DNA from 2 places in the Paenibacillus sp. KS-LC4 genome. Region 2 is predicted to be linked to the other one. Evidence: predicted binding sites of a transcription regulator. Region 2 holds the regulator's gene; the other holds the start of a gene.

Region 1 (4,424 bases), 940 kb from region 2:
CATTGGCGAGTCGATGATTCCAAAGGCGGGTCAAGCGATTAAACGTGTATTTATTGATACGGAGAATGCGCACGCGTTGCCGGAAGCGGTCAAAGCGATTGAGCAAGCAGATGCCATCTTAATTGGGCCGGGAAGCTTGTATACGAGTATTATGCCGAATTTGATTGTTCCGATGCTTGCACAAGCGATTACGGAGTCTTGCGCCGTCAAGCTGTTTGTATGCAATGTGATGACGCAGCCGGGTGAGACGGACAATTATACGGTATCGGATCATATGAATGCGATTGAGGCCCACATCGGCCTGCAATTATTCGATTATGTCATTGTGAACAATGGTGAAATTTCACCGCAAGTGGAAGCCAAATATGCAGAGATGGGCGCAAAGCCCGTCGCTATTGATTTGGAAGCTATTCGCAGCAAGGGCTGCGAGATTATTGCGGATCGTTTTGTTTTATTCCAGACGTTTCTAAGGCATGATGCCGAGCGTCTAAGCCATCATATTTATAAGCTAGTGGAAAACTGGATAATTAGAAAGAGGTGACAAACCATGTCGTTTGCGGCACAAACAAAAAAGGAACTCACGCTTATTGAAGCGGATTCCTGCTGTGAGCTTGCAGAGCTATCCGCGCTCATTCGGATGAATGGTTCTGTCAGCTTATCCAGCCGCAAAGTCATTTTGGACATCTCAACAGAAAATGCTGCAATAGCCCGTCGTATTTATTCTCTGGTCAAAAAGCACTTTGAGGTACACACCGAGCTGTTGGTTCGGAAAAAAATGCGGCTGAAAAAGAACAATGTGTATATCGTACGTATACCAACAATGGTACAATCTATATTAAGCAAGCTTCATATCGTTTCAGAGGGCTTCGTATTCAACTCCGGAATTGATAAGGCGATGATTAAGAAATCGTGCTGCAAACGTTCCTATTTGCGTGGCGCATTCCTTGCTGGAGGTTCAGTGAATAACCCTGAGGGCTCCTCGTACCATTTGGAAATCTCTTCGATGTATGAGGAGTATTGCGGCTCATTAGTGGAGCTGGCCAATAAGTTCGAGCTGAATGCCCGCTGCATCGAGCGGAAGAAAGGTTTTATTTTTTACATTAAGGAAGGCGAGAAAATTATTGAGTTGCTGAATATTATTGGCGCTCATCAGGCGCTGTTTAAATTCGAGGATGTTCGAATTATGCGCGACATGCGCAATTCCGTTAATCGAATCGTCAATTGCGAGACAGCGAACCTGAACAAGACCATCGGCGCTTCCGTGCGGCAGATTGATAATATCAAATTGCTGGACCGCGAGCTAGGGCTTGAAAACTTGCCGGATAAGCTCAAGGAAGTCGCTGAAATCCGCTTGCAGCATCCCGATCTGAACCTGAAGGAAGTTGGAGAACTGCTCAAAGGGTCAGTGAGCAAGTCAGGCGTAAACCACAGGCTTCGCAAAATTGACGAACTTGCTGAAAAAATACGCAACGGCTAAACTTTTAACTTCATGTTTCCGATGGTATAATGATACAATGAGTTTAAAATTATCGGCATAATTAAGGATTGAATAAGATATAGGGGGTATGGTTTCCATGACAAGGCTTCCGGTTGTCGTTCGACTAAAAACGGGTCTTCATGCAAGACCAGCAGCATTATTCGTACAAGAAGCTAATAAATTTTCATCTGAAGTATTTGTCGAGAAAGACGACAAGAAAGTGAATGCCAAATCGATTATGGGAATTATGAGCTTGGCAATCAGCTCGGGCACTGAAGTTTTCATTAGTGCGGAAGGTTCGGACGCAGAACAGGCTGTAAACGCTTTAGCTGCATTAGTCAGCAAGGAAGAGCTCGAGAACCAATAAAAAGCCGTATGCAGCAGAGACTCGTCTGCTCGTAACCATATCTGTTGGCTATGCCGCCTTTTGGATCAGATTGATCCAGGGGCGGTTTTTTTGCGTGATACGCATACTGAAATAGAAGCTCATAACAAAACAAACCCGATTCGCCTGAACCGGGTTTGTTTTGTTTATACACCCATAGGATTAATGGATGATTTAGATTTTCTCAATAACCTTGTCAACGAGACCATATTCACAAGCCTCTGCTGCACTCATGAAATAATCGCGATCGGTGTCTTTCTCCACGCGCTCAAGCGGTTGGCCTGTGCGCTCGGATAGGATGCCGTTCAGGTGATCGCGCATTTTGATAATGCGGCGAGCACGAATCTCGATGTCGCTCGCTTGGCCTTCAGCGCCGCCCAGCGGCTGGTGAATCATAACCTCGCTGTTCGGAAGTGCGTAACGCTTGCCTTTGGCGCCTGCTGCAAGCAGGAAAGCGCCCATCGACGCTGCCATACCTACACAGATGGTAGATACGTCAGGCTTGATGTATTGCATCGTATCATAGATAGCCATACCCGAGGTAATCGAACCGCCAGGGCTGTTAATGTAAAGGGAGATGTCTTTCTCAGGGTCATCTGCTGTCAGGAACAGCATCTGTGCGATGATGGAGTTGGCTACAACGTCATTGACGCCCGAGCCCAAGAAGATAATACGATCCTTCAATAACCGGGAATAGATGTCATAGGAGCGCTCTCCGCGATTAGTTTGCTCAATAACCATAGGAACGAAATTCATATCCTGTAAACCTCCTCCGAAAAATAACAAGATTGATATTGCCGTAACAACATAATAGCGGATAAAAAGTTAAAAGTCAAAGATAGTCAGACAAATCAGATTTTTCTCAGGCACCAGCCATTTCATAGCTGAAAAATGAAATAAAAAAACCACCCTTTCATCAGGGTGGCCACATTGTCGGCATCATAAACGCCTATTGCTTGCTGTAAGCTGGTATCAGTCAATCAGAACGCGCCCGCTAGGAATCGAACCTAGATCTCAGGCTCCGGAGGCCTACGTCATATCCATTGGACCACGGGCGCATGTATAAAAGTAACAGCAAGATTTAGTATAGGTTAAATACGTATAGAAATCAAGCCAGCTAACAAAAATAAATTTGAAAAAAACGTGTCAGTAAACGGTTTCATATGAAATTGTTGACTTGAAATGTGAGATCAAGTTCGGTAAAATAGAGGTGGGACTTAAAACGGGAGTGTGGGACGTTTCATGTCCACCGCAATGCTTGAGTATCAGTTTCGCTTAACTTAGTACGGGTGGAGTGAATAATTAGAAGATGCGCCAAATGATTGAATTGCAGCAGCAGCTTCTGCCAGATTTGCTCGACGTGATGAGGAAGCGCTACAGGATACTGCACCAGGTTATGCTCTCTGATCTCATCGGCCGCAGAACGCTTGCGACAACGCTTGGTATGACGGAGAGGGTGCTGCGAGCAGAAACAGACTTTCTAAAGTCACAGGGCTTGCTTGAAATCCATGCTTCCGGCATGAGGATCAGCGAACCTGGCAAAGAACTGCTTGAACAGTTTGAGCCTTTTGTGCCGACGATTTTCGGCTTGTCTGAGCTTGAGGAGAAGATCAGAAGTTTTTTTGGCCTTAGTCAGGTTGTAGTTGTGGCTGGCGACTCTGATGTATCCGCACAGACGAAGCGGGAGCTTGGCAGAGCAGGAGGACAGGTGCTGCGTAAAGCGATGGAGCAAGGCGATGTCATTGCCGTTACAGGCGGGACGACGACGGCTCAGGTAGCGAATCAGCTTTCGGCTGTGGCGCCGCTCAAAACCAATTGGTTCGTGCCAGCAAGAGGCGGACTTGGCGAAAGCGTCGACTATCAGGCGAATACGATTGCTTCCACCATGGCGAAGCGAACAGGTGCCAATTATCGGCTGCTTCACGTTCCTGACCATCTTGGAGAGGAAGCTTATGCTCCCATTATGCAGGAACCGAATATCCAGGACATTATAGAGGTGATCCGCAGGGCGCGTATTGTCGTGCACGGCATCGGAGACGCTATGGTGATGGCTCGGCGCAGGAAGCTTGATGAGGCGACGATGCAGGGTATTGAAGCGGAGGGCGCGCTTGCAGAAGCCTACGGTTTTTATTTTGACCGCAGAGGGCAGGTCGTCCACAAGATGCCGACGGTAGGATTACGGCTCGAGGATATTGTTAAGACTGAAGTTGTTATCGGAGTAGCTGGAGGCAAAAGCAAAGGCGAAGCGATCGCAGCAGTGATGCGCTTTGGACACAATGATGTTTTAGTTACCGATGAGGCTGCCGCATTAGAAATCATTGCAATAATCGAAGAATCGGATCCATAATCATATTTTTGGCAAGTGATCTTGATGCTTCGCGCCGGGCGAGACAATGGCACTCGGCATGCGAAATGTCTTGAAATATATTTTTTTATCCCAAACACACTTTAGGAGGAAACAACAATGGTTAAAGTAGGTATTAACGGTTTTGGTCGTATTGGTCGTAACGTATTCCGCGCAGCTCTGAACAACGCTGATGTTGAAATCGTAGCAGTAAACGA
Region 2 (4,424 bases):
GCTAAGGCGCGCGGAAGAACTCTCGTTAAGGAACTCGGCAAAATGACCCCGTAACTTCGGGAGAAGGGGTACCTCGGTAGGGTGAATAGCCCGAGGGGGTCGCAGTGAAAAGGCCCAAGCGACTGTTTAGCAAAAACACAGGTCTGTGCGAAGCCGTAAGGCGAAGTATACGGGCTGACGCCTGCCCGGTGCTGGAAGGTTAAGGGGAGCGGTTAGGGGTAACCCGAAGCTGTGAACCGAAGCCCCAGTAAACGGCGGCCGTAACTATAACGGTCCTAAGGTAGCGAAATTCCTTGTCAGGTAAATTCTGACCCGCACGAATGGCGTAACGACTTGGGCGCTGTCTCAACGAGAGATCCGGTGAAATTTTAATACCTGTGAAGATGCAGGTTACCCGCGACAAGACGGAAAGACCCCATGGAGCTTTACTGTAACTTGATATTGAACTTTGGTACGATCTGTACAGGATAGGTGGGAGCCTAAGAAGCATGAGCGCCAGCTTGTGTGGAGGCGACGTTGGGATACCACCCTGATCGTATCGGAGTTCTAACCTAGGACCATGAATCGGGTTCGGGGACCGTGTCAGGTGGACAGTTTGACTGGGGCGGTCGCCTCCTAAAATGTAACGGAGGCGCCCAAAGGTTCCCTCAGAATGGTTGGAAATCATTCGGAGAGTGCAAAGGCATAAGGGAGCTTGACTGCGAGACCAACAAGTCGAGCAGGGACGAAAGTCGGGCTTAGTGATCCGGTGGTACCGAATGGAAGGGCCATCGCTCAACGGATAAAAGCTACCCTGGGGATAACAGGCTTATCTCCCCCAAGAGTCCACATCGACGGGGAGGTTTGGCACCTCGATGTCGGCTCATCGCATCCTGGGGCTGAAGTAGGTCCCAAGGGTTGGGCTGTTCGCCCATTAAAGCGGTACGCGAGCTGGGTTCAGAACGTCGTGAGACAGTTCGGTCCCTATCTGTCGCGGGCGCAGGAAATTTGAGAGGAGCTGTCCTTAGTACGAGAGGACCGGGATGGACGTACCGCTGGTGTACCAGTTGTTCCGCCAGGAGCACCGCTGGGTAGCCAAGTACGGACGGGATAAGCGCTGAAAGCATCTAAGCGCGAAGCCCCCCTCAAGATGAGATTTCCCAATTTAGTAAGACCCCTTGAAGACGACGAGGTTGATAGGTTCGGGGTGGAAGCGCAGCAATGCGTGCAGCTGACGAATACTAATCGGTCGAGGGCTTATCCTAACAAATACGCTAAAGTTTCAGAGCTTGTCTTTCGCATCCAGTTTTCAAGGTAGCAATACTTTGATAATCGTTGAATCTTTTCGAAGCTGATTCGAGAAGGAACTCAGCGAAAAGTACCCGTTTGGTGGCGATGGCGGAGGGGAACCACGCGTTCCCATCCCGAACACGACCGTTAAGCCCTCCAGCGCCGATGGTACTTGGACCGCAGGGTCCTGGGAGAGTAGGACGTCGCCAAGCACGAGAAGCCTGTCGCAATCATTGCGACAGGTTTTTTGTTGTCACATAAGTGAGATTAACAATCATAGAATGAAAATGCTGTGCACAACTTATCTACAGCCGTGGATGAGGTGCATAGTATTTTTTTGTGGCGTGAATAAGTCTGTTATGGTGTAATTGTTCACATGTGGGTAAGTTTATTAAACCTTATATGGAGCAATTGTAAATAGGATTTATGCACAATCGTTCACTTTTTATGCACAGCCTGTTTATAAATAGAACTGATCTAGGCAGGTCGGGTATAATTAGAGCTTTTTCGCATCATGCTAGGTAGTAGCTTTGTGTATAAATGCTGGTGGATGAATAGTCAGAAAATTAAGATTCCATCTCTTGACCTTTCTTAAATTTTGCGTATAATAAAATTAAAGTCAAAGAAAGTCAAAGTCAGTGGGAGCTGCATATGAATAAGCTAAAGCTTGTGCTCCATGCAGTACCAGGGGGGTTGGTGATATGCGAAACATTTCCGATCTCATTGAACAGTATTTAAAAAATATGCTTCAGGAAAGTACGGAAGGCTTGGTGGAAATACAGCGCAATGAGCTGGCTGAGAAATTTTCGTGCGTCCCTTCCCAGATTAATTACGTGATTAGTACACGATTTACACTGGAGAAGGGTTACATGGTCGAATCGAAGCGTGGAGGCGGAGGCTATGTCCGGATTCAGCGGGTAGAGTTGCCAGCGCTGCAGACGATTCAATTTCATATCAGGCAGACGATTGGAGATTGCGTGGAGCAGAGTGTGGCGGAAGGGCTGATTTATCAGCTTGAAGAAGCGATGCTGGTGACGAAGCGTGAAGCACAGCTGCTGCGGGCAGCCATTGATCGGGAAACAATTGCCGTCAAGCTCCCGCTGCGTGATGAGGTAAGGGCCCGTTTGCTGAGAGCGATGCTAATATCGCTTCTGGTTAAATAACTTACCGTGCGCAAGTGCATGGAAAGGGGTGATTTGTCTTGATTTGTCAGGAATGCGGCAAGAGGCCGGCAACGCTTCATTTTACGAAGATTGTCGGTGGGGAGAAGACGGAGTTTCACATTTGTGAAGCTTGCGCTCGTGAACGGGGTGAAGGCATCCCGGGTACGGCGAATGGCTTCTCTATTCACAGCTTGCTGTCGGGTCTGCTTGATTTTGATCCATCTGGAACATCGGGTTCGGCGGGGACGAAGGCTTGCCCGGTCATACGCTGTGACGAATGCGGATTTACTTATGCGCAGTTCAGCAAGATCGGACGCTTTGGCTGTAGCGCCTGCTACAAACATTTTTCAGATAAGTTAGATCCGCTGCTCAAAAGGGTACATGGTAGTACGGTGCATACGGGGAAAATTCCGAAGCGCACTGGAGGACAATTGCAAAATAAACGTGAGCTTGATCAGCTCAGACGCGAGCTATATGATTGTATTGAACAAGAAGAATTTGAAAGTGCGGCTCAAATCAGGGATCGTATTCGTGAGCTTGAGCGTAAAATAGCAGAGCTGTAAGTCGTGAAGTAAGGAGGATATCTCTTGAAAAGTCGTCGTTTTTCAGAGCAAGCGTTAAGCGATTGGATGAAAGGGGATGGTCCAGAGTCAGATATTGTGATCAGCAGCCGTATACGGATCGCCAGAAACTTGAACCATTATCCGTTCCCATTGCTTGCTACGAAGGAGCAGTCGCTTGAGGTTATGGAGCAGTTAGCTGCTATCGGAGCATCTGGAAAGCTTGAGCCGATCGGCCATTTCGATACCATCGTGTTATCCGAGCTTACGGAGCTGGAGAAGCGTGTATTGGTCGAAAAGCATTTGATTAGCCCGAATTTGGCTAATGAATCTCGAGGCGGAGCCTTCATTCTCAGCGATAATGAATCGGTGAGCATCATGATTAATGAAGAAGACCATTTGCGAATTCAATGCCTTTATCCGGGTTTTCAAATCCAGGAGGCTTGGACACTGGCGAATCAGATTGATGATATTTTTGAAGCGGAGACCGAATATGCTTTTGATGAGAAACGCGGTTATTTAACAACCTGCCCGACTAACGTTGGAACAGGTATACGCGTATCCATCATGGTGCATTTGCCGGCACTCGTACTAACCTCGCAAATCAATCGGATTTTGCAGGCCGTCACACAGGTAGGACTCGCGGTTCGCGGATTATATGGGGAAGGCAGCGAGGCGCTTGGCAATGTGTTTCAAATCTCGAATCAGATTACACTCGGACAATCCGAATCAGAAATTATTGAAAACCTGTACAGCGTAGCCAGACAAATTATCGAACATGAGAAAGCAGCTCGGATACGGCTGCTAGCAGAGTCTAAGCTGCGAATTGAAGATAGAGTAAAGCGGTCATATGGGATTTTATCCTATGCGGCTGTTATGGATACGAAGGAAGCGGCACAGCGGCTTTCAGATGTAAGGCTGGGCGTTGACCTGGGCTTGCTGGATAATATAACGCCTCAAGTTATGAATGAATTATTGATTATGACGCAGCCGGGCTTCTTACAGCAAGTATTTAAGGAAACGATGAATGCGGAGCAGCGGGATTATCGCCGGGCTGAACTAATTCGCAAGCAGTTGCGAAGTCAAATGGAACATGGGGGTGCGTAACGATGATGTTCGGAAGATTTACGGAACGAGCACAGAAGGTGCTTGCATTGGCGCAGGAGGAAGCAGTTCGTCTTGGACATAACAATATCGGTACAGAGCATATTTTGCTCGGACTGATTCGTGAAGGGGAAGGCATCGCAGCGAAAGCGCTGATTGGACTCGGCCTGGGCCTAGAGAAAATTCAGGATGAGGTTGAAGCTTTGATCGGAAGAGGCCAGGAGCAGCCAACTAACATTGCCTATACGCCACGTGCGAAAAAGGTTATAGAGCTGTCTATGGATGAAGCGAGAAAGCTTGGCCATACGTATGTTGGAACGGAGCATAT

What was found. The regulator CtsR, encoded in region 2, represses protease genes until heat stress. The targets are predictions, from matches to a motif close to ATGGTCAATAAAGGTCAAACA.
Region 1: the regulator CtsR is predicted to act here: its motif matches at 2,691-2,711, upstream of clpP (ATP-dependent Clp endopeptidase proteolytic subunit ClpP).

What each region holds. Positions count from the first base shown of each region.
Region 1 is NZ_CP145905.1:343,187-347,610, forward strand. It holds gene V5J77_RS01555 (YvcK family protein) at 1-541, shown strand, start outside; gene whiA (DNA-binding protein WhiA) at 548-1,477, shown strand; gene V5J77_RS01565 (HPr family phosphocarrier protein) at 1,575-1,844, shown strand; gene clpP (ATP-dependent Clp endopeptidase proteolytic subunit ClpP) at 2,037-2,618, opposite strand; tRNA gene V5J77_RS01575 (tRNA-Arg) at 2,849-2,920, opposite strand; gene V5J77_RS01580 (sugar-binding domain-containing protein) at 3,172-4,209, shown strand; gene gap (type I glyceraldehyde-3-phosphate dehydrogenase) at 4,327-4,424, shown strand, end outside.
Region 2 is NZ_CP145905.1:5,656,779-5,661,202, reverse strand. It holds rRNA gene V5J77_RS24045 (23S ribosomal RNA) at 1-1,244, shown strand, start outside; rRNA gene rrf (5S ribosomal RNA) at 1,365-1,481, shown strand; gene V5J77_RS24035 (CtsR family transcriptional regulator) at 1,971-2,432, shown strand; gene V5J77_RS24030 (UvrB/UvrC motif-containing protein) at 2,471-2,995, shown strand; gene V5J77_RS24025 (protein arginine kinase) at 3,020-4,099, shown strand; gene clpC (ATP-dependent protease ATP-binding subunit ClpC) at 4,102-4,424, shown strand, end outside.